2 regions of the Hominilimicola sp. genome follow, and region 1 is predicted to be linked to the other one. Evidence: predicted binding sites of a transcription regulator. Region 1 holds the regulator's gene; the other holds the start of a gene.
What was found. The regulator Rex, encoded in region 1, represses fermentation and respiration genes when NADH is low (regulators of the CRP and FNR family bind a similar motif). The targets are predictions, from matches to a motif close to ATTGTTAANNNNTTAACAAT.

Region 1 (7,318 bases):
GCAAAAAGAAATCGAGCCGTCTTTGGAGGATATATTCTTAAAACTTACTGACAATACGTCAGAAAAGGAGGAAAATACAAATGAAAGCGATATTTAACAGAGAATTCAATTCGTATTTTACATCAATGCTCGGTTATGTATTTTTAACTATTTTTCTTCTTTTAACAGGAGTAATGTTCTATGTTGTAAATATCAGATTTATGACTGCAAGAATGACTAATTTCTTTTCAATCGTCAATAACTGGGCGTTGTTCTTGTTGCCGTTATTGACAATGAGATTGTTCTCAGAGGACAGAAAGCAAAAGACAGATCAATTATTACTGACCGCACCTATATCTACAAAAGAAATAGTTTTCGGTAAGTATCTTGCGGCATTTGGAATATTTATGGTAGGTGTGCTTATAACACTTATTTATCCTGTTATATTAGCGTTTACGGGTAATTTGCCGATTGCGGAAACAATAAGCTGTTATGTCGGCTTTATACTGCTATGTTCGGCAATACTTGCTATCGGTGCGTTTATGTCATCTATTACGGAAAGTCAGATTGTCGCTGCAATCGCCACTTACGGTGTATTGATTTTCACATTGCTTTTAGGATCGGTTGCGTCAAACGTTTCAAACGAAATAATTGTAAAAATTCTTTTGTGGTTATCGCCTGTACAAAGATTTTCGGATTTTACTCTCGGAATCCTTAACTTTGAACCGATAATTTATTATTTAAGCATCACCAGTCTGTTCTTATTCTTTACCGTTATGGTATTTGAAAGACGCAGAATGAGATAGGAGGATATGTAATGAATAACGTAAAAAAATATAAATTTGTATCTTCCGTTGCTATTGCAATAGCGGTTGTTTTGGTTATTGTTGTAAACGTATTTGTCAGCGTGCTTAACAACAAATTACCTTTAAAAATCGACCTTACGTCAAATAAAATGTACGAACTTTCAGATAAAACAAAAGAGTATCTTAAAAATTATGATACTCCTGTTGATATATATATTCTTGCCGGTGAATCGGAACAAGACGGAAATATTCGTACGGTGCTTGATAAATATGCCGCCGCAAATAAAAATATCAATGTTACAAATATTAATATGACATCTAACCCGACTTTTGGCAAGAAATACGTTACTGACGGCAAAAGTCTGCAATCAAATTCTGTCATTGTTGACGGCGGAGATAAGTTTAAAACATATACTATGACTGAATTGTACGGAGTAAATGCACAAACAGGACAGTATACATCACTTAATGTTGAAAATAAAATAACTTCGGCACTAAAGTATGTATCAAGCAAAACACAACAAAAGGCATACCTAATAAAAGGACATAATGAGATAGCTGTTGACGGTGCAAAAACTAAACTTGAATCAGAAAACTTTGAAGTTGGAGAAGTTAATACATTGACCGATGATATACCGTCAGACGCAAATATGTTGATTGTTGCAAAACCGACGGCCGATTTTTCAAAAGAAGAAATCACAAAACTTGATTCTTATTTGCAAAAAGGCGGTAATATACAAGTTTATCTTGATGTAGATTCAAAAAATCTTACTAACTTGTATGACTATCTAAAGTCATCATGGGGCATAGGTGTAAGCGATAACCTTGTAATTGAAACAGACACATCAAAATCCGTTTCGTTGAGCGGAAGTTCGATGAGTCTTGTCGTGCCGAACGTAAAATCATATGAATTTACCGACAGTATAATAGACAATCAAAGAACTTTGGCATATTTCCCATATTCAAGATTGATAACTCAAGAATTTGAATCAAATGGCGATATATCTGTTACACCTGTTTTGACAAGTTCAGAAAAAGCATACACGACTTCAAATTATGAAAATGTTTCAAAAGTCGGCGGCGAGCAGGACGGTGAATATCCGGTCAGCGAACTTTCGGTAGATGCAAAACACGCCTCATCGGTTTATGTATCGGGAAATACTATGCTTTTAACCATAGACGAAACAACACTTACAAATAATTACGGACTTGCAAACTATGATTATTTTATGAATTTGACCAACTTTATGATAGGTAACGAAGAAAGCTTTACTGTAGATGAAAAAACACTTGTAAACAATGTTATTACATTATCTGATTTAGGTCAAACAATTATTTTTGCATTTGTTGTAATTATAATACCGATTACCGTATTAATAATCGGACTTGTAATTTGGATAAAAAGGAGAAATCTATGAGTAAAACAACGAAAAGCATAATTATAGCCGCGTCAGTGATTATAGTGCTTATTGTCGGAACGATTGTTATAAGTAATATTGACACGTCAAAAGATAATAATGTTGATACAACCGATGATTTATACAGTATCTATTCAGCTGATACAACCGATATTTTATCTGTAAAGTCAGAGAGTGAAAACGGTACAATTACAGTAAAAAGTATAGGCGATTCGGAATGGTCCGTAAATGATATGGATGCGTCTGAAATAGATTCTTCAAAAGCCGGTGCGCTTGTCGGTACAATTTCAACATTGTCATCAAAAAACAAGATTGAAGAAAATCCGGCTGATTTATCACAATACGGACTTGACAATCCACAAGTCACTGTTACAGTTGAAAAGAAAAACGGTCAGATTGATAAAATGATTATCGGTGATTTAAGTCCGACACTCGGAGAATATTTTGTGATGAAAGACGGCGATAATACTGTCTATACAATATATGATTTTAAAGTTGATACTTTAAAAAAGCCTATCAGCTATTATAAAGAATTCAATCGTTTCAGCATTAATATTGACAATATTAATGACATTAAAATTGTCCGCAGTGATGAAACTATTGAAATCAGAATATTAAGCAATATAAATAACAACACAAATAATGTATGGGAAATGGTACAGCCGTATCAGAGCGGTGCCAATGATGACTATATCGATAACAAAATACTTGCTCCGATAGAGGAAATTTCACTTACTACACCGATTGAAAATGCTGACGGCGGTTTCAGTGAAAAGTCGCCTGTTTTAATGATAACCGTTAAGCCTTACGACAATTCAACAGGCAAATACGGCGAAGAATATACCGAAACACTTACAATTGGTCGCACAGACGGTGATATGACTTATGTAAAATATAAGGAACAGGTATTTAAAGTTTCATCGGACATTATATCTTTTGCGAATGACTCGTCATACAACATTGTAAGTAAATTGCAGGCACTTGTTGATATTTCGGAAGTTAAGAGTGTAACGGTAGAGTATAACGGAGCAGAACATACGATTGATATAACTCATAACGATTCGGATATGACTTTTGTGCTTGACGGTCAAAAGGTTGATACAAAGATAACACAAGCAATATACAAGAGCATTGTCGGTTTGGCGGTTGACGGAGTATATAAAGACGAAACACTCGGCGATACCGTTATGAAAATAAAATATAAAGGTATCAAGAGCAGTTCTGATACAGAAATCGAATTTAAGAGTATTGATGATTTGTACTGTGCTTTAATCCGCAACGGTAAAACAGAATTTACAATCAAGAAAAGTAAGCTTAATGAATTTATGGATTTATTCACTACTTATGGTGAAAATCCGGAAAAGCAAGGAGATTAATTATGGAGAATTTATGGAATGACGTGATTCCTTATTGGAACGAAGAATTTATAGAGGCTGATGAAACAGCGGTAAGAAAACCGACTATAACGGCATATCCTGCACATTCAAAAGGTGCTGTTATTATTTTTCCGGGTGGTGGCTATGTAATAAGAGCCGACCACGAAGGTACTGCATATGCTAAGTGGTTGCAGTCAATCGGTCTTACTGCATTTGTGGTTGAATACAGAGTTGCACCGTACAAACATCCGGCAGAAATAAGTGACGCAATGCGTGCTGTTAAATATGTCAGATATTACGCCGACAAATACGGCATTGATAAGGATAAAATTGCAGTTATGGGTTCAAGTGCCGGCGGACATTTGGCGGCCTCTGTTTCTGTTCATTATGATAAGAAAATGTATGAAGATACAGATGAAATAGATAAAGAAAGCTGTAAGCCTAATGCGACAATTTTGTGTTACCCTGTAATAGATATGTTCGAATACAGACATGATGGTTCAAGACAAAACTTGATAGGCGAAAGAGCATTACATTCTGATAAAGAGCTTATGTCGCTTTATAAACACGTCACACCTAATACACCGCCTACATTTATATGGCATACATCATCAGACCAGGCAGTACCGGTAGAAAATTCTTTGATGTACGCCGACGCACTAAGCAAAGTGCAAGTTTCGTATGAAATGCACATATACCCAATCGGTTCTCACGGCTTGGGCTTGGCAGACAGTATACCGCACGTTGCACAGTGGAAAGATTCTCTTGAAAAATGGATAAAACTTAATGATTTAATTTAAGTAACTAATGTCACAATAAGTCAGTATCGGCTTGTTGTGACATTTTTTTATATGTGTAAAATGTCAAAATACAAAAAAATACATTTAAAAAGACTATACAAAACGAAATGAGTGTGATATAATAAATGTTATATAATTAACAAGGGGTTTAGAGGACATGAGTGAAAATGAAAAGAAAGTTCCTACGGTCGTAGTTAAACGTCTGCCACGCTATTACAGATATTTGGGCGAACTTTTAAAGCAGGATATAAAGCGTATTTCCTCAAATGCACTTAGCGTAAAAATGAACGTGACTGCATCACAAATCAGACAGGATTTTAACTATTTCGGCGGTTTCGGTCAGCAGGGATACGGCTATAATGTCGAACATCTTTATAACGAAATCGGTGACATATTAGGACTTAATGACGGAGATACTACTGTTATAGTCGGAGCCGGTAATCTCGGCAGAGCATTGGCAAGTCATGATACGTTTGAAAAAAGAGGCTTTAAACTTGTAGGCATTTTTGATAATGACATTAATATAATTGGTACAAAAATCAACGGTATAGAAGTTATGTCAATAGATAAGCTTGAGGAATTTTTGAATTCGCATAGAGTTGACATCGGAATTCTTACCGTACCGAAAGCGGCAGTAATGGAAACGGCTGAAAAATTAGTTAATTGCGGAGTTAAAGGTCTTATGAACTTTTCGTATACCGAACTTAAATTCGATAAGGACGTAGCGGTGGAAAACGTTCACCTTTCAGATCCGCTTATGACATTGTCATACAAAATCAAGCAAAATCAGAATTAAGGTGTTATAATTATGAGAGTTATCGCATTTGTAGGTCCGAGTGGAACAGGAAAGAGTTACAGAAGTGTTATGGTTTCGCAACAATACGGAGCTGACGCTATAATTGATGACGGCTTGCTTATTTCTCATGGAAAAGTTATAGCCGGCACATCTGCCAAAAAAGAACCGACAAAAATTGCGTCTGTTAAACACGCACTTTTTATGAATCCGTCGCAGGTAAATGAAATAAAAAAAGTTCTTAAAAGGAATAAGATTAAGTGCCTTATGATTTTGGGTACATCTGACGGAATGGTAAATAAAATTGCTAAAAATATCGGTGTTCATGAGGTTGAACAAATTATAAGAATAGAGGATGTTGCAACACCCGAAGAAATGAATATGGCACTTAGAATGCGTACAGTTGAAGGGAAACACGTTATTCCTGTTCCGACATTTGAAATAAAGAAGGAATTTTCAGGATATTTCTTGCATCCGTTAAGAAGATTTCAAAAAAATCTTGATTCGGAAATAACAACCGCCGAGGCTGATAAATCAATTGTCAGACCCACATTCAGTTATATGGGTGACTATATTATCTCAGATAACGTTATAAATTCAATAGCAATACATGAGGCACAAAAGATCAATGGACTAATTAAGGTGCAAAATATAAACCTAAGAAAAACAGGACACGGTGTACATATAGATATGACAGTCATTTTACAATATGGCTGTGATATTTTTTCTGTATGTAAAAATATTCAGCTTGCAGTCAGAAATAATGTTGAACAATATACGTCGATAAATGCAAGAAGAATAAATATACTTGTTAAAAATCTAAGGAAATAACCAGTAAGAAGGGGAGCTGTATGGATAAATTTGAACTTGTTTCTGAATTTAAACCACAAGGAGATCAGCCGCAGGCAATTCAAACACTTGTTGACGGAATAAAAAAAGGCGAGAAATGCCAAACTTTGCTCGGTGTAACAGGTTCGGGAAAAACTTTCACTATGGCAAATGTCATTGCACAAGTGAACAAACCTACCATTGTACTTGCTCATAATAAAACCCTTGCCGCACAGCTTTGCAGTGAATTTAAAGAATTTTTTCCAAATAACTGTGTTGAATTTTTCGTGTCGTATTACGATTATTATCAACCAGAGGCATATATTCCGCAAACCGATACGTTTATCGAGAAAAATTCACTGACCAATGATGAAATAGATAAACTACGTCACAGTGCCACATTTGCTTTGCTTGAAAGAAAGGACGTTATAATCGTAGCAAGTGTATCTTGCATATACGGTTTGGGCGATCCTGAAGATTATAAAAATCTTATGCTTTCTTTGCGTGTAGGAATGGTAAAAGACAGAGATGAGCTTCTAAAAAAACTTGTTTCAATGCAATATGAAAGAAATGATATTAACTTTGTCAGAAACAAGTTTCGCGTCAGAGGTGACGTGGTGGAAATATTTCCGTCCAATAACGGTGAAAACGCTATTCGTGTCGAGTTTTTCGGCGACGAAATAGAACGTATTTGCGAAGTAAACGTAGTTACAGGTGAAATTGTAGGTGTAAGGCAACACGCAGTTATATCTCCGGCCTCTCACTATGTTACAACCAACGAAAAAATGATTGCGGCACTTGCAGGAATAGAGGCTGAAATGCGTGAACAGGTTAAGTATTTCAAAGAACGTGATTTACTTATCGAGGCACAAAGAATTGAACAGCGTACAATGTACGATATAGAAATGATGCAGGAAATAGGATTTTGTCAAGGTATAGAAAACTATTCAAGACATATAAGCGGTCGTGCTCCGGGAAGTGCACCGTATACGTTGCTTGACTATTTTCCTGACGATTATCTTATGATTATAGACGAGTCACACGTTACAATACCGCAGGTGCGTGCGATGTATAACGGTGACAGAGCCAGAAAGGAAACGCTTATTAAATATGGTTTCCGTTTGCCGAGTGCGGCTGATAACAGACCTTTGAAATTTGAAGAATTTGAAGATAGATTAAATCAGGTAATATTCACAAGCGCGACACCGTCAGATTATGAAAAAGAACATTCAACGGTTGTTGCGGAACAGGTTATCAGACCGACAGGACTTCTTGACCCTAAAATAACAATTAAACCTACCGAAAATCAAATTGATGA
Region 2 (24,525 bases), on a different contig from region 1:
GCTATATCGGTCGTGAAAGCTTGTGTTGACAGTGCCCTGCAGCTTGGTTTCCCAGAGGCGAGAATACCGCTTGCGGAAGCGGTTATTTTACTTGCAACCGCACCAAAATCAAATTCGGCAATAATGGCGATTGACAGTGCGTTGAGTGATATTGAGGGTATGGATACGGGCGATATACCGGAACATCTGAAAGATTCGCATTACGGCGGAGCAAAAAAACTCGGTCACGGAACAGAGTACAAATATCCGCACAGTTATGAAAATCATTATGTCAAACAGCAATATTTGCCTAACAACATTATGGACACTAAATATTACGATTTTGGGGACAATAAAACCGAACAGTCGGCAAAAGTTTATTGGGACAGAATAAAGAAAGGAATTTGATTTATGAAAGACGGATTTGTAAGATGTGCAAGCGCAACTGTTGATATAAAGGTTGCGGACACTGATTATAATACATCAAATATAATAAAGGCAATCGAAGACGCGGCTCAAAATAATATAAAGCTTATAGTATTTCCGGAACTTTGCATAACGGGATATACTTGCGGTGATTTGTTTTTGCAGAAAATATTGCTTGACAGTGCAAAAGACAGCTTAATCAAAATAGCAAAAGCAACGGAAAATCTTGATATAACCGCCGTTGTCGGACTTCCGTACGTTGCGGAGCAGACGCTTTATAATTGTGCCGCAGTGGTAAACGGGGGACACATAAAAGGTCTTGTTCCGAAACTCAATATTCCAAACTATGCCGAATTTTATGAGGTAAGACATTTTACGGCCGGTAAAAATGAAGTGACATATGTGAATATAAACGGTGAAGAAATACCGTTCGGTGCAAATATATTATTTAAAACAGATGCGTGTGAAGATTTTGTTCTTGCGGTTGAAATTTGCGAGGATTTGTGGACGGCTATGCCACCGTCGGTCAACCACGCGCTTGCAGGTGCAACAATTATAGCAAATCTTTCTGCGAGCAATGAAGTTATTGCAAAAGATGAATACCGCGAAATGCTTGTAAAAAGTCAGTCTGCAAAACTTTATTGCGGTTATATTTATTCCGATGCGGGATACGGCGAATCAACGACTGACCTTGTATTTGCAGGTGATAATATGATTGCCGAAAACGGCACGATTTTGGCAAGAAGTAAAAGATTTAACAACGAATGTGTATATACCGAGCTTGATTTGGAAAGACTTGTGGGTGAGAGAAAAAAGAGCAATACCTATAATATAGTCGGCAGTGAAAAATATATGAGTGTAAAACTTGATATGAATATCGGGGACACTAAAATAACACGATATGTCGATAAACAGCCGTTCGTTCCGTCAGACGACAAAAAGCGTGAAAAACGCAGTGAAGAAATCCTTTCAATTCAGTCGCTGGGACTTAAAAAGCGACTTGACCATACACATGCCAAAACGGCTGTTGTGGGTGTAAGCGGAGGACTTGACTCGACACTTGCACTTTTGGTAACTGTGCGTGCATTTGACAGTCTTAATCTTGACAGAAAGAATATAATCGCGGTAACAATGCCGTGTTTCGGTACAACGGACAGAACGTATAACAATGCGGTTAATTTTGCAAATTCGCTTGGTGTTACATTAAAAGAAGTAAATATCAAAGCGGCAGTAAATCAGCATTTTGCGGATATAGAACACGATCCGAATGTCTATGACGTGACATATGAAAATTCTCAGGCGAGAGAAAGAACTCAAATTCTTATGGACGTTGCAAACAAAAGCGGCGGTTTGGTAATAGGTACCGGTGATATGTCCGAGCTTGCACTCGGCTGGGCAACGTATAACGGCGACCATATGTCGATGTACGGCGTTAATGCAGGTGTTCCGAAAACACTCATTCGCTACCTTGTTGATTACGAAGCGAAACGTACAAATAACGATATATTGAAGAAAACATTACAGGACATATTGGATACACCTGTAAGTCCCGAACTTCTTCCGCCGAAAGACGGAAAAATATCTCAAAAGACCGAACATATTGTCGGTCCGTATGAACTTCACGATTTCTTTTTGTATCATCTTATGCGTTTTGGTTCAAAACCGTCAAAGATACTGAGATTGGCTGAAGTTGCGTTTGATGGGATATACGACAGAGAAGTTATACTTGAATGGTTAAAGGTATTTTACAGAAGATTTTTTGCACAGCAATTCAAACGTTCGTGCCTGCCTGACGGTCCGAAAGTAGGAAGTGTTGCTCTTTCTCCGAGAGGCGATTGGCGAATGCCGTCCGACGCCTCATATCAAATTTGGGCGAAGGAGCTTGAAACACTTTAACGCCCTATTCTATGGAGGGATTTCGGTGTCAAAGAGTAAAGTTTGTTTAATTTTATCGGCATTTATTTACGGATTTGCACCGATACTGGCTAAATTTGCATACAAAAGCGGAGCAAACGGAATTACGCTTACTTTTTTGCGTACATTCCTAATGCTGCCGCTTTTATTTTTTATAATGATTTTCAGAAAAGTGTCGTTTAAACTTACAAAAAAAGAGCTTATAGATATAATTCTACTTGGTGTGGTGGGTGGCTCGTTTTCAATGATTTCACTTTATGCCGCATATGACTATATCTCAACAGGACTTGCGACAACGCTCCATTTTATATATCCGCTTATAATAGTAATAACTTCGGCGGTAGTGTACAAAGAAAAAATCAAGAAGATAAAACTTCTTGCGGTTATGCTTGTCACGCTCGGAATGTTTATGTTTGTTGACCTTAATAATACAGCCGATAAAATCGGCGTGATACTTGCGATTTTGTCGGGAATATTTTATAGCTTTTATGTCGTTTATATGTATCGTTCCAAACTTGACGAAATGGACTATATAAAACTTACGTTTTATCTTATGATTATTATGAGTATCGGCACATATATTTTCGGTTTGACAACTGATAGCTTGGTGTTTGAGAAAATGGATTATAAAGCATGGATACTGTCGGTGGCTATATCACTTATTATAACGCTTGGAGCAGTGCCGCTTTTTCAAGTGGGAGTACGCTGTGAGGGTGCGTCAACTGCTGGAATAGTATCGGCGTTTGAGCCGATTACTTCAATAATACTCGGTGCGATATTCTTGGGCGAAACAATGGGATTGGTGCAGTATATCGGCGGTGGTTTGATTATTATAGGGGTAATTTTGACGGAAAAATACGATTAACTCTTCTTTAACTTGACAATATTGTATATATTATGATATTATATATGTATTCTAATATGTAGTATATATAAGAATACTAAAAGCAATACGTGAAAGGGGAGAACAGATATGGATACTAATTCAGAAAATGTTGTGGAAGTAAAGGATAAAGTTATTGAAAGGGTAAAGGTATTTGATAAAAAGAAATTAGCGATAATTATACCTATTGCAATTATATTGATTGCCGCAATAATCGTGTTTGCAAACAGAAATTTTATTATGGGCAATTATAATTGCGGAAAAGGAAATTATCAAGCGGCAATTACATATTATTCAAAGATAAAAAAGATTAAGGGTAAAACACTGTCTCAATATCAAAATTTGCGTACATATGAGAGCGGTAAGGACGCGTTAATTAGAGATGATATGCAAACGTTATCATCTGTTGTTGCGAACTTGAAAAATGTAACTACCGAATATCCTACAAAATCGGAAATCAACCAATTAAATATTGATTATGAAAAACGCAACGAAGAAATAAAAAAGAATGATACACAAATAGAAGAAGTTACAAAACTTTTTTCTGATGTGACAAAGGTTTCGGACATAATCGGCAAATGTGATGAATTAAAGAAAAACAAACTTACACAGTCACAGATAAGTCAAGTGGACGAAATTAAAAAAGTGGCGTCTGCATATGTTGAAATAAAGGGCGAATTTGACAAAGGCAATAATGAGGCTGTTGTTGAAAAAGTCGGTCAAATATCGGGAGTTTATCAGAAGTACGGTATAAGTAAAAATATTGATGAATTTAAGGATAAGGCACAAGCCGCTATAGAAGAAAGAAAATTGATTGACGAAAAATTAAAAAATATAAGAGATAATTTTAATGCCGGAAACTTTGACAGTTCACTTAACGAGGCAGATGAATTGCTGAAAATGAACTTGAAAGAGGAAGAAAAAAAGGAAGTCGAAACGATAAAATCAACTTCGGAAACGAAAGTGGCAGAGGCGAAAGCAAAAGCTGAACAAGAGGCGGCAGCGGCAAGACAAAAAGCCATTGATGAGGCTATAAAAGTAAATGCATCTACTTTATATGAGGAATTCAACACAAATAATGTTGGTGCGGAAAACAAATATAAAGGTAAAATGCTTTTGGTAACGGGTACTGTTTATAATATAGACAAAACTTTCTTCTTGGGAACGGCATATGTAAATCTTATGGCGGGATATGTGGCAGACGGTGTAACGGCATATTTTTCTTCTGAAGGCAAGTCGCAAATCACCAATGTTTCGCAAGGACAAACTATAACTGTTTTAGGAAGATGTTCAGGACGAAGTCTTGGAAGTGCAATTTTAAATGATTGTGTTTTAGTAAATTAAATAAATTTTGATAAAGACAGCGTATGCTGTCTTTATTTTTGCCAAATACCTTGATTTTTTTCTGTGTTTGTGTAATAATACATATTGGATAATAATGCGGAGATAAAAATATGAGAAAAGTTAATACCACAATTAAATATATAGAACCGTATTCAATCGCGGAAGATGCCGGAATTGAAGTCGGGGATAAGCTGATAAGCATTAACGGACACGATTTTCACGATATACTGGAATATCGCTATCTTACAGCCGAATATGAAGTTACTCTCGAAATACTGAAAAAGGACGGTACTACCGAAGTTATAACGGTTGAAAATGATTACGACGATATAGGTATTGAATTTGAAGAGGGACTTATTGACGAGGCACAAAGTTGTCGAAATAAGTGTATATTCTGTTTTATAGATCAGTTGCCTAAAGGTATGCGTGAAACGGTTTATTTTAAAGATGATGATACGAGATTATCGTTTTTGCAGGGAAACTATGTAACGCTTACGAATATGTCAGACGAAGAAATAGACAGACTTATAAAAATGCGTGTCTCGCCGATTAACGTATCGGTTCAGGCAACCAATCCCGAACTTAGATGTAAAATGCTGAATAATCGTTTTGCGGGTAAGTGCTATGACATAATGAAAAAGTTTGCGGCTAATAATATTTATATGAACTGTCAGATAGTGCTTTGTCCCGAAATTAATGACGGCAAGGAACTTGACAGGTCAATATCCGAACTGGCGGCACTGTTCCCGAATGTAAACAGTGTATCAATCGTTCCTGTCGGTCTTACACGCTATCGTGACGGACTTTATCCGCTGAAACCGTTTACAAAGGAAACTTCCGCACAAACAATAAAGCAAGTTGAGACTTGGCAGAAAAAACTGTATGATAAACTTGGAACAAGGCTAATTTATCTTTCTGACGAATTTTATTTGAATGCGGAATTGCCTATACCTGACGCAGAAGTGTATGAGGGTTTTCCGCAGCTTGAAAACGGTGTAGGATTGATTGCCAGTATGGCAGAAGAATTTGATTCGGCAATTAAACTTGTGAAAAACAAAAAGTATGACAGAAATGTAACTCTTGTAACAGGTGAGGCGGCGGCATCTTTTATAACGGGTTTGTCGGAACGTCTTATGGAAAAGACAGACGTAAAGATAACTGTTTATGCGATAAAAAACAACTTTTTCGGCGGAGGCGTAAACGTTTCGGGACTTGTCACGGGCGGAGATATAATCGACCAGCTTAAAGACAAGCCTATAGGGGATATAATGCTTATTCCGCACAGTATGCTGAGAGATGAAGACGGGATTTTTCTTGATGATTTGACTGTATCAGACGTTGAAGAAGCGTTGAATGTGAAGATAGAGCCTGTCATAAATGACGGATATGAATTTATTGAGAAAATCTTGGGAGAAGAACTTGAATTTTAAAAGGAGAAGAATATGAAACCATTGGTAGCGATAGTCGGCAGACCGAACGTCGGAAAATCGACTCTGTTTAATAAGATAACAGGAAAGAGAATAAGTATAGTAGAGGACACACCGGGTGTAACGCGTGACAGAATTTATTCTGATGCAGTGTGGCTTGATAAGCACTTTACGCTTATCGACACAGGCGGTATCGAGCCTGCGTCAAAGGACGAAATCCTTGTACAAATGCGCCGTCAGGCACAGCTTGCCATTGAAATGGCAGACGTTGTTGTGCTTATGACAAACGTAAAGGACGGTGTTACGGCAAACGACCAGGACGTTGCACAAATGCTTTTAAAGGCGAAGAAAAAGATTGTGCTTGCCGTAAACAAGGTTGACAATACAGGCGATCCGCCGTTTGAATTTTATGAGTTTTATAATTTGGGACTTGGCGATCCGATTGCTATTTCATCAACTCACGGTTTGGGTGTAGGTGATTTGCTTGACGAAGTTACTCACTTGTTCCCTGAGGACGCAGATACGTCAGATGACGAGGACGAAATTAAAGTTGCGGTAATCGGTAAACCTAATGCAGGTAAGTCGTCGCTTATAAATAAAATTTTGGGTGAGGACAGAGTTATTGTAAGTAACATCGCAGGAACAACGCGTGACGCAATCGACTCACATTACGAAAAGAACGGCGACAAGTATTTGTTTATAGATACCGCCGGTATGAGAAAACGCGGTAAAATTGACGAAAACGTAGAGCGTTACAGTGTTGTACGTTCGCTTGCGGCGGTTGACAGAAGTGACGTGTGCGTTATTATGATTGACGCAAACGAGGGTATTACAGAACAGGACACAAAGGTTGCCGGCTATGCTCACGAGCAGGGTAAGGCTTGTATTTTTGCGGTTAATAAGTGGGATATTGTTTCTAAAGACACAAAGACTATGAAAAACTTTACAATGCGTGTGCGTGAAGAATTTGCGTTTATGTCGTATGCGGAAATTATATTCATCAGTGCAAAGACAGGTCAGAGAGTTGACAAGCTTTTGGAACTTATCAAGAAAGTAAATGAGCAGCACAAGAGAAGAATTACAACCGGTATGCTTAACGACGTCTTAAACGAAGCAATGGCAAAGCAACAGCCGCCATCAGACAAGGGCAGACGTTTAAAGGTTTATTACGGTACACAGGCCGCAACAGCACCGCCGACATTTATTTTGTTCGCAAATTCGAAGGATTTGTTCCACTATTCATATTTGAGATTTATCGAAAATCAAGTGCGTGAGGCATTTGGTTTTGAGGGAACACCTATAAAGTTTATCGTAAGAGAGAAAAATGAAAAGAAGATGTAATGGGAGATAGTTATGACATATTTAATAATTGCCCTGACGGCAATAGTATCATATTTAATCGGTTCGGTTAATTTTTCTATACTGCTTTCAAAAATGCTGAGCGGTAAGGATATCCGTGAAAGCGGTTCGGGAAATGCGGGCGCAACGAATATGCTAAGAACATACGGCAAGAAAATGGGTGTTATAACACTGTTGCTTGACGTGTTAAAAGGCATAGTCGTGATACTTTTATCAAGATTTGTAAAAAATATTGCGGGTACAGATGAAATATATCCTGTTATAAGCTATATCGCAGGTGTATGCGTAATTCTCGGTCATAATTTTCCGCTTTACTTCGGATTTAAAGGCGGCAAAGGCGTTGCGACTTCGCTGGGCGTTGTGTTAATGCTTGACTGGAAAGTCGGACTTATTGTGGCTGTTGTTGCAATAGCGGTTATGGCAGTAACAAGGTATGTATCGCTCGGTTCAATCTTGGGCGGTGCAATGTACATAGTTATAGAAATCGTTAAAATGATTGTTACAAAGAACGTTGATGCAATTCAGCTTGTGTGCGTTGTTATTATCGGCGGACTTTTAATAGCAAGACATCATGCAAATATAAAGAGATTACTTAGCGGTACGGAAAACAAACTTGGAGCAAAAAAAGGAGAAGTAAAATGAAAATTGCAGTAATTGGCTCAGGCGGTTGGGGAACTGCCATAGCGATACTTTTATCTTCAAGAGGACATAATGTATATTTATGGTCGTGGATACAGGAAGAAACGGACAGACTGAAAAAAGACAGAGAAAACAAAGAATTTTTGCCGGGAGTGAAATTTCCGGATACAATTTATTGCAGTCACGATATGGCTGAATGTACAGACGGAGCGGAGCTTATTATAACAGCCGCACCGTCACCGGCAACGAGAACAACGGCGAAACAGCTTTCGCCGCACGTTAAAGAGGGACAGAAAATAGTAAATATATCAAAGGGACTTGAAGAAGGTACACTTTTACGTCTTTCACAGGTGTATAAAGAAGAAATTCCGCAGGCGGATATATCTGTTATGAGCGGCCCGTCACACGCAGAAGAGGTTTCAAGAGGACTTCCTACAACAAATGTTGTTGCGTCGGAGCATATTGATACGGCTAAATTTATTCAAGACGTGTTTATGGGCGATATGTTCAGAGTGTACACTTCAACCGATATAATCGGTGTTGAACTTGGCGGAGCACTTAAAAACGTTATCGCACTTTGTGCGGGAATAAGTGACGGACTTGGTTACGGCGACAATACAAAAGCGGCACTTATGACAAGAGGTCTTGCTGAAATTGCAAGACTCGGCAAGGCTATGGGTGCAAATGAAAAGACATTTATGGGACTTAGCGGTGTAGGTGATTTGATTGTAACTTGCACAAGTATGCATTCGAGAAACAGACGTGCCGGAATACTTTTGGGTCAAGGCAAGAGTTTAAAGGAAACTTTGGAAAGCGTTCATATGGTTGTTGAGGGTGTAAACACCGCAACGGCGGCATATGAAATGGCACACAAATATAATGTTGAAATGCCTATTGTTGAAGAAGCTTATAATATTTTGTACAATGGCAGAAATGCAAGAGAAGCGGTATTATTGCTTATGACGCGGGAGAAAAGAGAAGAAAAATGAATGTAATCGTAGTAGGCGGCGGTAAGGTCGGAAGAAAGCTTGTAGAGGATTTTAATTATGAGGGCGATGACGTAGTTCTTATTGATATTAAAAGTGAAATCTGCGACCGAATTCAAGATGATTATGATGTAAGGTGCGTATGCGGGAGCGGTACTGACCTTGAAGCTTTGCGCGAGGCGGAGGCTAACAAGGCAGACATATTTATTGCTGTTACGGAAAATGACGAATTTAACGCACTTTGTACCGTTATGGCTAAAAAACTCGGTGCGGGCAGATGTGTTGCAAGAGTGAGAAACAGAGAATATTTTAAACAGCTTGATTTTATGCGTAACGCTCTCGGAATAAATCTTATAGTAAATCCCGAATACGCAACTGCTTGCGAAATATCGAGAATACTTCGTTTTCCTGCCGCAATCAAAACAGAAACTTTCGCAAAAGGCAGAATTGAACTTATTGAATTTAACATCAGTTCGGATAACGCACTTTGCGGAAAAGCTATTTTTGAGATATACAAAAAGTTTAAGATAAAACTTCTTATATGTGCGGTGCAACGCGGTAACGAGGTGTATATTCCGAACGGTGATTTTGTTATCGAAAGCGGAGATAAACTTCACATAACCGCATCTCACAGAGATGTTGCGAAATTTATGCGTGAGATAGGTGTTATAAACACAAAGGTTAAAACCGCAATTATAATCGGCGGCGGAAGAATATCGTTTTATCTTGCGAAACAGCTTCTTGAAAGCGGCATAAGGGTTAAAATTATAGAACACAATATGAACAGATGTAAGGAATTGACCGAGCATTTGCCGAAAGCGGATATTGTGTGTGCCGACGGAACGGATAAGCACGTTCTTGCACAAGAGGGCATTGACAGAGTTGATTCGCTTGTTGCACTGACGGGTATTGACGAAGAAAATATGATTATATCAATGTATTCGCAGTCAAGATTTGTCGATAAGATTGTAACAAAGGTAAACCGTCTTTCGTTTGCGGAGCTTATGGAAAACACAGGCGTGTACAGTATCGTTACGCCTAAAAACATAACCGCGAATATTATAATCGGTTACGCAAGAGCAATGAAATCGGCAAAGGATACGGAAATGAGAACTCTTTACCGAATAGTAAACAATAAAGCCGAAGCTATGGAATTCAGAGTTACAAGAGAATCCGAGCTTACTTCAAAATCGCTTTCACAGATTAAGATGAAACGTAATGTTTTGATTGCGGCAATTCTCAGAAATAACAAGATTATACTGCCGGACGGTGAGAGTAAACTTGAAGTCGGTGATACTGTTGTGATTGTGACAACACATCATATTACCACACTCGGCGATATACTTGCATAGCGGTTACGAAAGGAAAAGATATGAATTATAGGATGATAGCATATTCCGTAGGACGAATACTTGTAGCCGTTGCGGCAACAATGCTTGCACCTTTGGGATTGTCTTTGTTTTACGGTGAGTCAATAGCTTTGGCGTATGTAATACCGATAGTAATATCCGTATTAATCGGACTTTGTGTATCTGCAAAAGCACCGAAAAATAAAAGCCTTTACGGACGTGACGGAATGTTTATCGTTGCGATAGGCTGGATTGTAATATCAATAATCGGTTGTCTGCCGTTTTATATCAGCGGTCAGATACCAAGTTTTGTGGACAGTTTTTTTGAAACGGTGTCAGGTTTTACAACAACCGGTTCATCTATACTTACAAATGTCGAGGCGCTTGACAAGAGCTTGCTTTTTTGGCGAAGTTTTACCCATTGGCTCGGCGGTATGGGTGTACTTGCGTTTGCAATGGCAATTTTTTCGTCAAAGGATACAAGAACAACTCATATGATGAGAGCGGAAATGCCGGGACCTGTTGTAGGCAAACTTGCAAGCAGATGGCAGTTTTCACTTAGAATACTTTACGGAATATATATAGCACTTACGGTCATTGAATTTGTGCTTTTGCTGTTCGGCGGTATGCCTGTATTTGACAGCTTGCTCCATACATTCGGCACAGCCGGTACAGGTGGTTTCGGAATAAAGAATAGTTCCGTTGCGTATTATAACAGTGCATATATCGATTATGTTATCGGTATATTTATGATGTTGTTCGGATTGAATTTTAACGTGTATTTCTTGATAATTGCAAGAAAATTCTCACAGATAAAGAGTAATGACGAAGTTAAGTGGTATATAGGAATGATGATAGGTGCGACGGTAATTATTGCACTTAATATTATGCCTGTGTATCACGGATTTGGCAGAGCATTCAGATATTCATTTTTCCAAGTGTCGTCAATTATGACAACGACGGGATATTCAACTGCCGACTTTGTTCGTTGGCCTATGCTTTCGCAGATTATACTTGTACTATTGATGGTAGTCGGCGCGTGTGCAGGCTCAACAAGCGGCGGTATGAAAGTTACAAGATTTATTATACTTATGAAAACAGCCACTCACTCAATAAAAAAGGCGGTAAGTCCGCGAAGTGTATTTTCGGTTAAGGTTGACGGCAAAACGGTTGAAAAGAATATCGTAAACGGTGTGTTGGGATATTTCGTTGTATATATGTTGTTTGCGGCTGTGTCAATTCTCCTTATCAGCTTTGATAATAAGGACTTCACAACAACGGTTACTGCCGTAATTGCGACTATGAACAACATTGGTCCGGGATTGGGATTGGTAGGCCCGACAGGCAGTTTTGCCGATTTTTCGGCATTGTCAAAAATAGTGATGTCAATAGGTATGCTTGTAGGCAGACTTGAATTTTATCCGATACTTATATTGTTTTCGCCGTATGCGTGGAAACGAACTTAAAGAGCCTGACGACAGCTCCGAAAATCACATCGGAAGATGTGATTTTTGAGTATTTTTTGGAGAAAGCAAATAAATATGAATATTATCAGAAAATTTTTATTTCACAAAAGAATAAATACGGCAAGACGTATTTCGTTTGGATTTGCGTTGATTATCCTTGTCGGAGCATTACTTTTAATGTTGCCGATTTCGTCAAAAGAAAGAGTTGTGACGCCGTTTTTGTCGGCACTGTTTACAACAACGTCCGCAACTTGCGTAACAGGACTTACGCTTATAAATGTCGGTGCATATTTCAGCTTGTTCGGACAAGCGGTGATACTGTTTTTAATTCAGCTCGGCGGTTTGGGATTTATGACGATACTTTGTATTGTGTTTATAGTTTCAAACCGACAAATCGGACTTAGAAACAGAATGCTTATAGCACAGACAATGGGTACGGAAAGCCTTGAGGGAATAGTCAAACTTGCAAAGCACGTTTTGCATATAACGGGAATTATAGAATTGTTGGGCGCGATAGTGCTTTCAATACGTTTTGTACCGAAATACGGATTTTTTAAAGGAATGTGGTTTAGTATATTTCATTCCGTATCGGCATTTTGCAATGCGGGATTTGATATAATCGGTGACGGAAAAAGTATGCTTTCATACAGACACGATCCGCTTGTACTTTGTACGCTTGCGATACTTGTTGCCATAGGCGGATTGGGTTTTATTGTGTGGGAGGATATTATCGCAAAAAAATCGTGGAAAAAACTTAACGTGTATTCAAAAGTAATAATTTTGGCACAGATATTTTTTATTGTCGTGGGTACATTTGTGTATTTCATTCTTGAATACGGCAACATAAATACAATCGGTGCTGAAAGTGTCGGTCAGAAAATATTGGCGTCATTCTTTCAGTCGGTCACAACAAGAACGGCCGGATTTGACGCACTTATACAGAATAATTTAACCGACTTGTCAAAGGCTTGGGGAACGGTGCTTATGATGATAGGTGGCGCTTCAGGCTCGACTGCGGGCGGCGTAAAGCTCGGAACGGCTGTACTTGTAATAATGACTTTGATTTCCGTATTGCGTGGCAAATCTGATGTTGTTATTCACGGCAGAAGAATTGCACACACGACTATTCTTCAAGCAATGGCATTGCTTGTATTGTGGCTTGTGCTTGTTGTGGGCGGTTCGGTGCTTATAAGTTATATTGATAATCAAGATTTGATAAATTCGATATACGAAGTGGCGTCGGCATACAGTACGGTCGGTCTTTCGGTCGGTGTATCGGGGAGCGCGTCCACATTTACAAAGATTTTGCTTATTGTATATATGTTCTTCGGCAGAGTGGGCATTATGACTATAAGCGTTGTGTTTATGACTCGCATCAGAAAAACTAATGATATAAGGTATCCGGAATGTAATTTCATTGTCGGATAGCAGAAAGGCTAAGGATTTGTTATGAAAACTTTTACAGTAATAGGATTGGGCAGATTCGGAACATCTGTTGCAACGCAACTTTTTAATATGGGTTATGAAGTGCTTGCGATAGACAAAAATATGGATAAAATAAACGCTATTGCAAATTTGGTAACAAGAGCGGCTTGTACCGACGCAAAAGACGAAAGCTTGTTAAAACAACTTGGAGTGAAAAACTCGGATTGTGCAATCGTGTGTATCGGCGGTGACGATATAACGGACAGCGTACTTACAACTCTTGCACTAAAAGATATGGGAGTTAAGCAGGTTGTCTGTAAAGCAAAGGATAATATGCACAAAACCGTACTGAAAAAAGTCGGTGCGGATAATGTTATAATTCCCGAACAGGAGGCAGGCATTAAAGCCGCAATAGAACTTGTTTCTGACAGATTGCTTGATATAATCGAATTGTCGGACGAATACAGTATTGTGGACGCTGTTGTACCGAACACATGGATAGGCAAGAGCATTATGGAATTGTCTGTTCGTAAAAAATATAACGTAAATATTGTTGCGATAAAGAGTAATAACGGCGGTAAGGTGAATATTTCACCTGAACCCGAATACAAATTTAAAGATACCGATATTGTCGTGCTTGTAGGAGATACCGAGTCGATAAACAGATTGGAAAGTATATAAAAGACTGTATATAAAAAGTATTGCTGAAAATGCAATACTTTTTTTGTTTGTTTTAAACAAGAAAGTAATGAATTATATATGAAAAACTTACAAAGAATAAAAATATCAAAAAAACTATTGACAAAAGTTTAACAATCTCATATAATAGTGTTGTAAAGATTGATAAATAAATAACGATAAAAATTTATCAATCTAAATAAACAAAGTCAATAATAAAAATTCGGAAGATTTCATACTATGTCAAAACAGAGTCTTCTGTAAAAACATCTTATCAGCCTACAATAAGATGCAAAGAAAAACTAACAACCCGTAGGCAGAAAGGCTATGGAATTATTATGGCAGAGATTAACGTAAATGAAATGATTGACGGCTACGTTGCAAAAGCACAAAAGGCTTTGGACGAATTTATGGCACTTAATCAAGAACAGATTGACACAATCGTAAAGGCAATGACTCTTGCAGGTCTTGACAAGCATATGGAGCTTGCAAAGATGGCTGTTGAGGAAACAGGCAGAGGCGTGTATGAGGACAAAATAACCAAGAATATGTTTGCAACAGAATATGTTTATCATTCAATCAAGAATGAAAAAACAGTTGGTGTTATTGCTGAAAACGACCTTGAAGATTACGAAATTATAGCAGAGCCTGTAGGCGTTGTATGTGGTGTTACACCTGTTACAAACCCTACATCGACAACAATGTTTAAGGCTTTGATTTCCGTTAAGTCAAGAAACCCTATTATTTTCGGTTTCCATCCGGGCGCTCAAAAATGCAGTGCGGCGGCTGCTAAGATAGTTCTTGACGCGGCAGTTGCGGCAGGTGCGCCTGAAAACTGTATACAGTGGATTGAATACCCATCAATCGAGGCAACAAACGCACTTATGAATCATCCGGGTGTTGCAACAGTTCTTGCAACAGGCGGCAGCGGAATGGTTAAGGCGGCATACTCAACAGGTAAGCCTGCACTTGGCGTCGGTCCGGGTAACGTACCTTGCTACATTCATAAGAGTGCTGACCTTGAACAAGCGGTTAACGACCTTATCCTTTCAAAAACATTCGACAACGGTATGATTTGTGCGTCTGAACAAGCCGCAATCGTAGATAAGGCAATCGCACCGAAATTTGAAAAACTTATGAAGAAATACGGCTGCTACTTTGCAAAGCCTGACGAAATTAAAAAGCTTAGCGATTACTGCATCGACAGTGAAAAGGGTGCTGTAAACCCTGTAATTGTAGGTAAGCCTGCAACATGGATTGCGGAGCAAGCGGGAGTGAAAGTTCCTGAGGGTACGAAAATTCTTCTTGCAAAACTTGACGGCGTAGGTCCTGAATATCCGCTTTCAAGAGAAAAGTTGAGTCCGGTACTTGCATACTTTATCGTTGATTCAACAGAAGAAGGAATCGACAGAGCAGAAGAAATGGTTATGTTCCACGGTATGGGACACTCGGCTGTTATTCACGCAAATGATGAAGATGTAATTCAAAAGTATGCTGCAACAATGAAAGCAAGCCGTCTTATCGTAAATTCACCGTCATCACACGGTGCAATCGGTGACATTTATAATACAAATATGCCGTCACTTACACTTGGCTGCGGTAGCTACGGCGGTAACAGTGTCAGCGGTAACGTTACAACGGTGAACCTTATAAATCAGAAGAGAGTGGCTAAGAGGAGAGTAAATATGCAGTGGTTTAAAGTTCCGGATAAGATTTATTTTGAGCATAATTCAATTCAGTACCTTGAAAAAATGCCGAATATCACTCGTGCATTTATCGTAACAGACCCGGGTATGGTTTCTCTTGGTTATGTAGATAAGATTTTGTATTACCTAAGAAAGAGAACGGAGCACGTTCATTGTGAAATTTTCTCAGATGTAGAGCCTGACCCGTCAATCGAAACAGTAAAACGCGGTGCACAGATGATGGACGAATTTAAGCCTGACGTAATTATCGCACTTGGCGGAGGCAGTGCAATGGACGCCGCAAAGGGTATGTGGCTGTTCTATGAACACCCTGATGTAGACTTTAATTCACTGAGACTTCGTTTCCTTGATATAAGAAAACGTGCGTTTAAGTTCCCTAAGATGGGTAATAAGGCACAACTTGTAGCTATTCCGACAACTTCCGGTACAGGTAGTGAAGTAACAAGTTTTGCGGTTATTTCTGATAAGAAGAATAATATGAAGTATCCTCTTGCAGACTACGAACTAACACCGAATATTGCGATTATCGACCCGCAGTTTGTAATGTCACTTCCGAAATCAGCAACTGCCGACACAGGTCTTGACGTGCTTACACACGCACTTGAGGCATATGTATCTGTAATGGCGTCGGATTACACAGACGGTCTTGCAATGAAAGCTATTCAGCTTGTATTCAAGTATCTTCCGAGAGCATACAAGAACGGTGCTGAGGACGCAGAGGCAAGAGAAAAAATGCACAATGCAAGTTGTATGGCAGGTATGGCATTTACAAACGCATTCTTGGGACTAAATCACTCAATCGCTCATAAAATCGGCGGTGAGTATCACGTTCCTCACGGCAGAGCAAATGCAGTATTGTTGCCGCACGTAATTAAGTATAATGCGTCAACACCTTCAAAGTTTGTGTCATTCCCTAAGTATAAGAAGTTCATTGCAGATGAAAAGTATGCTGAAATCGCAGCATTCTTGGGACTTCCTGCAAAAACAACAGAGGAGGGCGTACAGAGCCTTATAAATGCGGTTATAGACCTTATGAAAGAAGTTAATGAGCCGTTGTCATTCTCTGAATGCGGAATTGATGAAGAAACTTATATGAGAAATGTTCCTGACATTGCAAACAAGGCTTTTGAGGATCAGTGTACAACTGCAAATCCGAAGTTGCCGCTTGTTAAGGAAATTGAACAGATTATGATAGACGCTTATAAAGGTGTAAACTAATTGTTGAAATTTATCGGAAATAGGTATATAATTGATTGCGGAATATAAAGTTCTGTATTCCATAATCAATCAACGGGGGTTACCGAAAGGTAGCCCCTTTTCCTTTTTATTCAAAATAACGTAATGTCAGAATTTGTTGTGAAACGAAAAAATAATGAAAATGTCATATAAAAGCACTCATTTTATGTTATAATATAAATAATTAATTTAATCGGCATATAATAAATTAGGAAGGAGCGATTTTAAAATGGAAGAAGTATTTGATAAAATAAAGGAACACGCAAACAAAGCTAAGGACAGCGCGGTGCAGGTGACAAAAACAGTCATTGAGAAAACAAACAACATAGTAAACCAAACAAAATTAAAGTTTTCAATAAGCGAAACGAAAAGCAAAATTAAGGACATCTATACCGAAATTGGAAAGTCTGTATATGAAAATTATAAATCAACAGGCGAAGTGATTGACGATATGGAAGAAAAGTTCGCTAAAATCGACGCTATGACGGAGGAAGTTAACGAGCTTAAAGAACAGCTTTATCAGCTTAAAGAAAACGTAAAGTGTCCGAAATGCGGTGCGTATAATCATTCTGATGATGTGTACTGCTCAAAGTGCGGTGAAAGAATTTACAACGTAAATTCAGACGATACAGACAGTTATGACGATGATGAAGTTGTTATAATAAACGCTAAAAAACCTGAAACAGAAGAGGATTAATTATATGTCCGGTAGATTTGATAAGTTTTTTGATTATGCCTATGAAAAGGGCAGAGATATAGCTAAGAAATTTCACGGAAATAAGGGTGACAAGATGGATAAAAAGGGAATGAACATAGAATCATATGACGGTCAGGACGCTTTTTACACAGGCACTGACGAGGAATATGAAGAATTTTTGAAAAATGTCGATGTAAAAACAGATAATGATGCCGATGCAGAGCCTGTTGAAAACACTCAAAGAATTAATTTGAACGAAACGATTAATATTCAAAGTGTTATCGATAAATTCAAGAAAAAAGCCGGTGACATTGAAAACGGTGCAAGAAAGTTTAAAGACACGGTTGTAAGCAAGGTTGATGAATTTAAAGCTAAAAAAGAAGCCGAAAATACAACTGAGGCTGAAAACGAAAAAGAAGAAAAAAAGAAAGATAATTCTTTTGAAAAGGTTGTAAAAACGGCAGAGGATATTAAGGAAGATATTAAAAATGCCGTTGACGAAAGCGGTATAAAGGAAAAAGTTAAGAATACCGTTAAAAATTCGGTTGAAAAGATTGACAATAAGCTTGATAACATTCGCGAAAGCGTTGTTTCTGTATCTGAAATGTCAGACAGATTTGATGATGTTGAAAGCAAAATTCAAAATGTGTCAGAGGATATTGACGGCTTGAAATCGAAGATTAAAGATATTTCGGAAAAGTTGAATATTATTGATGTTCAAGATAACGAAAGAATGAAAGAACATAAGGATAATTATTCCGAGATCAAAAATTCGGTTGATGAAATAGCGAAAAGTGTTTCGGAAGTTAAACAAGCATTTAATTCGATTTCAAAACTTAATGACAGTGTGTTCGATTTGAAAAATACACAACTTAATACAAAAAATACAATTTCAGAACTTGAATCGAGTTTTGTAAAACTTAAAAAGAAATGCGTTCTCGGTGTAACCGTGCTTAGCATTTTAAGTGCAATTGTGATTGTGCTTGAAGTTGTATTAATGCTTTCATAAAATTGAATGATACATGAAAAGATCATAAGTAAATTATGGTCTTTTTTGATAGAAAATTATGGCCTTTTTGTAAACAATTTTTTAAATCTATTGACATAAACGTCAATAAGGAATATACTAATATGTGTTGTATGTGTTAAACATATAACGAATATAACGACTTATCTGCCCGCTGATAAGCGTTAGAATAGAATAATTGTGGGCAGAAAGGCTATGGAATATAATTATGAATTTTGGCAGATTTGGAAAAATAGCAAGTGTATCATTGATTGGTGCAATGTTGCTTGCAGGTTGTTCGGGAAACGGTCAAACTGTTATGAAAATAGGCGATACTAATATTACGGAAGGTGCGGTTAATTTCTTCGCAAATTACGGAATGGGTACAGAGGACGTAGACACCGCAGTTGATAATCTAAAGCAAGAATATCTTCTAAAAGAAGTTGCAAAGGCAATGGATATAACTCTAACCGACGATGAGGCTAAACAAGTTAAAAGCACTATTTCAAATTTTAAGGCTCAACAGGGCGGTAAAAAAGCCGGCGATAAGTTGCTTAAAAAGTACGGTGTTGATGATGATATAATGGAAACAATTATTTCGGCATCAACATATTCAAAGCAGATAATGGATCAGCTTGACGTTGCAGAACCGACAGATGATGAAGTTAAGCAGTATTTCGTAGATAATTATTTAAGAGCAAAGCATATTCTTATTTCAACAAAGGATATGACGACAGGTGCAGATCTTGATGAAGACAAGCTTGCAGAGGCTGAAAAGAAAGCAAACGAAATTCTTGAAAGAGCAAAGAACGGTGAAGATTTCGATGCACTTATAAAGGAATACAATGAAGACCCGGGTATGGAATCAAATCAAGACGGATACTTCTTTACAGACGGTGAAATGGTTTCTGAATTTGAAGATGCGACAAAGTCAATCGAGCCGGGCGAAATCACAATGTGTAAATCAGATTACGGTTATCACATCATAAAAAGATTACCGATAGACGAATCGGATTCAAAGTTTGGTGAGTATTTGGAAAACAATAAATCAGCAGTTCAGTCGGCAGTCACTTCAAAGAAACAAGAAGAGGCTCTTGAAAAGAAAGCTGAAGAATTGGGTATCAAGGTAGAGGTAAACCAAGATAAGATTGATAAAATGGTTATTCAGCCAAAGGATACGCCGGAACCTACAACAGAGGCGGAACCTACAACAGAGGCTAAATAAAATGACAAATCAAGCAAGTCTGTTATAAAAACAGACTTGCTTTTTTAATCTTTTTTCGTACAAAAGTCTTGACTAATGTCAAAAAGTATGGTATAATTTCATATGTTGTTGACAAGTATGCCGATGTGGCGGAACTGGCAGACGCCCGGGACTTAAAATCCCGTGGGAAGAAATTCCCGTACCGGTTCGACCCCGGTCATCGGCACCAAATGACTTAGAACTTTGTTCTAAGTCATTTTTTGTTGAAAAAATATAATATTAATTAGTGAAATAATATTGTAATACAAAACAAAATATGATAAAATAAAACTGATGGGCGGTATTTCGGAAGAAAATTGCACCTGACATTTAGTGCGTTGCGGTGATATTATCGGAGGTGATAATATAAACGCAATAGGATTTATCGGAGCGGGAAAATGCGGTATGAGTCTGGCTTACTATTTCAGAAGCAAGGGCGTAAATGTAATCGGTTTCTCGTCACGAAGTAACAATACAGAAGATTTTGAGCTTTACAGCCGTGAAAAGCTTATAAATAATAGTGACATAATTTTTATAACTACAAATGATGATAATATCCAAACGATTTGGAACAAAATCAAGGATATGAATTTAAAAGAGAAAATTATATGTCATTGCAGCGGCTCTGTGTCAAGTGAAATTTTTAAAGGTGCAGACAGTGAAAATGTTTGCAGTGTTCATCCGATGCTGGCATTTAACAGCAAGCATACGTCATTAAATGCAATATCAAACGCTTTTTTTACTGTCGAAGGTGGCGGAAAAGCAGTTGATACTGTTTCAGAAATTCTTTCATTATGCGGTAACAGATTTAAGATTATTACACCGGAAAATAAAGCCAAATACCATGCGGCGGCGTGTTTTGCGTCAAATTTTGTCGTATCGGTTTGCTATAAGGCAACGGAGCTTTTACAGGAGTGCGGTTTTTCAAAGTCGGAAAGTGAGAGTGCACTGTCAACACTGATGAAGTGCAATATGGACAATATACTTAAAGTCGGTTGTGAAAAAGCAATCACAGGACCTGCGGCAAGAGGGGATATGGCGACTGTTGAAAAACATATTGAAGTGCTTGATGAAAGAACAAGAGAGTTATACAAAGAACTGACAAATGTTATATTTGATATGAAAAACGGAGGAATAGAATGAAAAACACAACAGTAACCTTTAAAAATAAGAAAACTGACGGTGAAAAAATTACAATGCTTACAGCTTATGATTACACAACGGCAAAACTTGAGGACGAGGCAGGCGTTGATTCAATACTTGTAGGCGATTCGCTTGGTATGGTTATTATGGGATATGACAGTACATTGTCTGTGACAATGGATGATATGATACATCACAGTAAAATCGTTGCAAGAGGTGCAAAAAATGCACTTGTCGTAACGGATATGCCGTTTATGTCGTATCAAACATCTGTGTATGACGCAGTTGTGAACGCAGGCAGACTCATAAAAGAAGGTCATGCCGACGCGGTTAAACTTGAGGGCGGAGTTAAATTTGAGGAACATATAAGAAAAATCGTAGACGCGTCTATTCCTGTTGTCGGTCATATCGGAATGACGCCTCAATCGGTCAACGCGTTCGGCGGCTTTAAGGTTCAGGGCAAAAATATAGATGACGCAAAACGAATTATAGATGACGCAAAAGCGGTTGAAAGAGCCGGCGCATTTGCGGTTGTTTTGGAATGTGTACCGACACCGCTTGCAACATACATAACGGAAATTCTTTCAATTCCTACAATAGGAATCGGTGCGGGCAACGGCTGTGACGGTCAAGTGCTTGTATATCAGGATATGCTTGGAATGTATTCCGATTTTACACCGAAGTTTGTAAAGAAATACGGTGAATTGGGCGAGAGTATGAAAAATTGCTTTAAGGAATATTGCAGCGAAGTGAAAAACGGTACATTCCCAAAAGAGGAAAATTCGTTTAAAATGAGTGAAGAAGTTATGAAACAAATAACGGAGGAAGAATAAAATGCAGATAGTAAAAACAATAGATGAAGTAAGGAAAACAGTTAAAGCATGGAAAAAGGAAGGACTTACGGTTGGTCTTGTTCCAACAATGGGTTATCTTCACGAAGGACATAAAAGCCTTATAGAGCGTGCGGTAAAGGAAAATGACAGAGTTGTTGTAAGTGATTTTGTAAATCCTACACAGTTCGGTCCTAACGAGGATTTTGAAAGTTATCCGAGAGATATTAATGCGGATGCGAAACTTTGCGAAAGTGCGGGTGCGTCAATTATATTTAATCCTGAAGCTGATGAAATGTATGACAATGCACTTACATTTGTTGATATGAACAAGATTACAAAGGTACTTTGCGGTAAAACAAGACCTATTCATTTTTCAGGTGTGTGTACTGTTGTAAGTAAGCTGTTCAATATCGTTCAGCCTGACAGAGCATATTTCGGTCAAAAGGACGCACAGCAGTTATGCGTTATAAAGAAGATGGTTAAGGACTTGAACTTTGATATTGAAATAGTCGGTTGTCCTATAATTCGTGAAAATGACGGCTTGGCAAAGAGTTCAAGAAACACATATCTAAACGCAGACGAACGCAAGGCGGCACTATGCCTTTCACGTTCGCTTGAAATCGGCAAGAAGATGATTGCAGACGGCGAAACAGACGTAAAGACAATTATTTTGGCAATCAAAGCGGAGATTGGAAAAGAACCTCTTGCAAAGATTGACTATGTGGAAATGGTTGACTTCAATCAGCTTGAAACACTTGAAAAAGTACAAAAGCCGCTCCTTTGCGCAATGGCGGTATATATCGGAAAAACACGTTTAATAGATAATTTTATAATGGAGTAAGGAGAAAATAAGCAATGGAATTAACAATGCTTAAAGGTAAGATACATCGTGCAACCGTTACACAGGCAGAACTTGATTATGTCGGAAGTATAACGATTGATACGGCACTTTTGAAAGCGTCCGGTATACTTGAATATGAAAAGGTGCAGATAGTTGATGTAAACAACGGTCAGCGCTTTGAAACGTATACAATAGCCGGAGAAGAAAATTCGGGCGTTATATGCCTTAACGGTGCGGCGGCAAGATGTGTTCAAAAGGGTGATAAAGTTATTATTATGGCATACTGCAATATGACGGCGGACGAGGCAAAAGAACACAGGCCGACAGTTGTATTTGTTGATGACGACAACAAGGTGTCGCAAATCACGCAGTATGAAAAACACGGAGAAATAAAGTAATCTTTGCATATTGGAGGGATATATATGAATTTGCATACATTTATAAAGAAGTCAAAGGATTATATTTCCTGTTTCGTAAAATACGGTGCGGCGGTAATTGTCGCACCTTTTGCGAAAAACAAAGAAAAGTATAAGGATTTATGGCTTATAGCGGAGCGCGGAATTGACGCAAGGGATAATGCGTATTATTTGTTCAAGTACATTACCGCAAATCATCCCGAAATCAATATTGCTTACGCAATAACGAAAGATTCCGCTGACAGAGAACGTGTGGAAAAACTCGGCAGAATTATAAATCATAACAGTTTTGAACATTACATTTCGCTTGTGCTGTCAAAAGTAAAAATCAGTACACATATTATGGGTTACACACCGTACATAGATTTTTTTGTTAAGGCTGATAAAAAGGGTATTATAAAGGGCAAAAAGATATTTTTACAGCACGGTATCATCAAGGATAACCTTACATATTTGTATAACAATAATGTGAATTTGGATTTGTTTGTGTGTTCGGCAAAGCCTGAATACGAGTATGTCAAGAACTTGTACGGATATAAGGATAGCGTTGTGCAAATGCTTGGTTTGTGCCGTTATGACGCACTGTATAAAAATGAACAGCCGACAAAAAAAGTTTTGCTTATGCCGACTTGGCGATACAATCTTCAAGGGGCTGACAAAAAAGAATTTGTAAAAAGCGAATATTACAAGGTGTATTCAAATTTTCTTGCAAGTGAAAAATTAAAAAACGTTCTTGAAAAATACAATTATGAATTGCTTTTCTATCCTCATATTGAGTTTCAGAGATTTATTGATACGTTTAAAGGCGGCGAGCAAGTTAAGATTGTTACGTTCAATGACAGTACGGTGCAAAATTTACTTATTAAATCGGACGTTCTTATAACCGATTTTTCAAGCGTGTTTTTTGATTACGGATATATGGAAAAACCTATGATTTTCTATCAGTTTGACAAAGAGTCATTCAGACAACAGCATTACGAAGAAGGTTATTTCGACTATGAACGTGACGGTTTCGGTGAAATTTTGTATGATGAAAATGACGTTATAGACGAACTTGACAGAATACTTGAAAACGGTTGCGTGCTTGATGATAAGTACAGAAAAAGAATTGATAAATTCTTTACGCTTAGAGATGAAAATAATTCACAACGTAATTTTGAGGCTATAAAAGAAATTTGCGACAGAGGTTGAGTATGAAAAAAGTAAGTATCATAATTCCCGTATACAATATGGAAGAGTGGGTTGAAAGCGGAATTAAGTGTATAACGGAACAGACATATGAAAATCTTGAAATTATAATAATTGACGACGGTTCAAAAGACGGAAGTTATATGAAATGCCTTGCCGAGGCGGATAAGGACAGACGTATTGCGGTATTCGGCAAAAACAACGAAGGACCCGGTGCGGCAAGAAATCTGGCACTTAGAAAAGCAACGGGCGATTATATATATTTCTTTGATATAGACGATTATCTTGAAAAAAATGCGATAGAAAAATTTGTCCGTTATATGGAAAATGAAAATACCGAC

Region 2: a site for Rex is predicted at 13,995-14,014, ahead of adhE (bifunctional acetaldehyde-CoA/alcohol dehydrogenase). Genes of this name have one in related genera too.

Annotation. Positions count from the first base shown of each region.
Region 1 is NZ_JBKVWU010000100.1:790-8,107, reverse strand. Features, by position in the region: gene ACLTU0_RS09305 (ABC-2 transporter permease) at 81-785, shown strand; gene ACLTU0_RS09300 (Gldg family protein) at 797-2,203, shown strand; gene ACLTU0_RS09295 (DUF4340 domain-containing protein) at 2,200-3,579, shown strand; gene ACLTU0_RS09290 (alpha/beta hydrolase) at 3,582-4,379, shown strand; gene ACLTU0_RS09285 (redox-sensing transcriptional repressor Rex) at 4,537-5,175, shown strand; gene ACLTU0_RS09280 (Asp23/Gls24 family envelope stress response protein) at 5,188-6,003, shown strand; gene uvrB (excinuclease ABC subunit UvrB) at 6,024-7,318, shown strand, end outside.
Region 2 is NZ_JBKVWU010000021.1:3,480-28,004, reverse strand. Features, by position in the region: partial or broken gene ACLTU0_RS04220 (replication-associated recombination protein A) at 1-387, shown strand, start outside; gene ACLTU0_RS04215 (NAD(+) synthase) at 391-2,301, shown strand; gene ACLTU0_RS04210 (EamA family transporter) at 2,327-3,184, shown strand; gene ACLTU0_RS04205 (OB-fold protein) at 3,293-4,546, shown strand; gene ACLTU0_RS04200 (DUF512 domain-containing protein) at 4,657-5,976, shown strand; gene der (ribosome biogenesis GTPase Der) at 5,989-7,314, shown strand; gene plsY (glycerol-3-phosphate 1-O-acyltransferase PlsY) at 7,327-7,974, shown strand; gene ACLTU0_RS04185 (NAD(P)H-dependent glycerol-3-phosphate dehydrogenase) at 7,971-8,960, shown strand; gene trkA (Trk system potassium transporter TrkA) at 8,957-10,309, shown strand; gene ACLTU0_RS04175 (TrkH family potassium uptake protein) at 10,330-11,772, shown strand; gene ACLTU0_RS04170 (TrkH family potassium uptake protein) at 11,848-13,200, shown strand; gene ACLTU0_RS04165 (TrkA family potassium uptake protein) at 13,222-13,878, shown strand; gene adhE (bifunctional acetaldehyde-CoA/alcohol dehydrogenase) at 14,214-16,799, shown strand; gene ACLTU0_RS04155 (zinc ribbon domain-containing protein) at 17,047-17,514, shown strand; gene ACLTU0_RS04150 (hypothetical protein) at 17,519-18,523, shown strand; gene ACLTU0_RS04145 (peptidylprolyl isomerase) at 18,750-19,745, shown strand; tRNA gene ACLTU0_RS04140 (tRNA-Leu) at 19,865-19,953, shown strand; gene ACLTU0_RS04135 (Rossmann-like and DUF2520 domain-containing protein) at 20,097-20,906, shown strand; gene panB (3-methyl-2-oxobutanoate hydroxymethyltransferase) at 20,903-21,739, shown strand; gene panC (pantoate--beta-alanine ligase) at 21,741-22,580, shown strand; gene panD (aspartate 1-decarboxylase) at 22,595-22,978, shown strand; gene ACLTU0_RS04115 (CDP-glycerol glycerophosphotransferase family protein) at 23,003-24,187, shown strand; gene ACLTU0_RS04110 (glycosyltransferase family 2 protein) at 24,190-24,525, shown strand, end outside.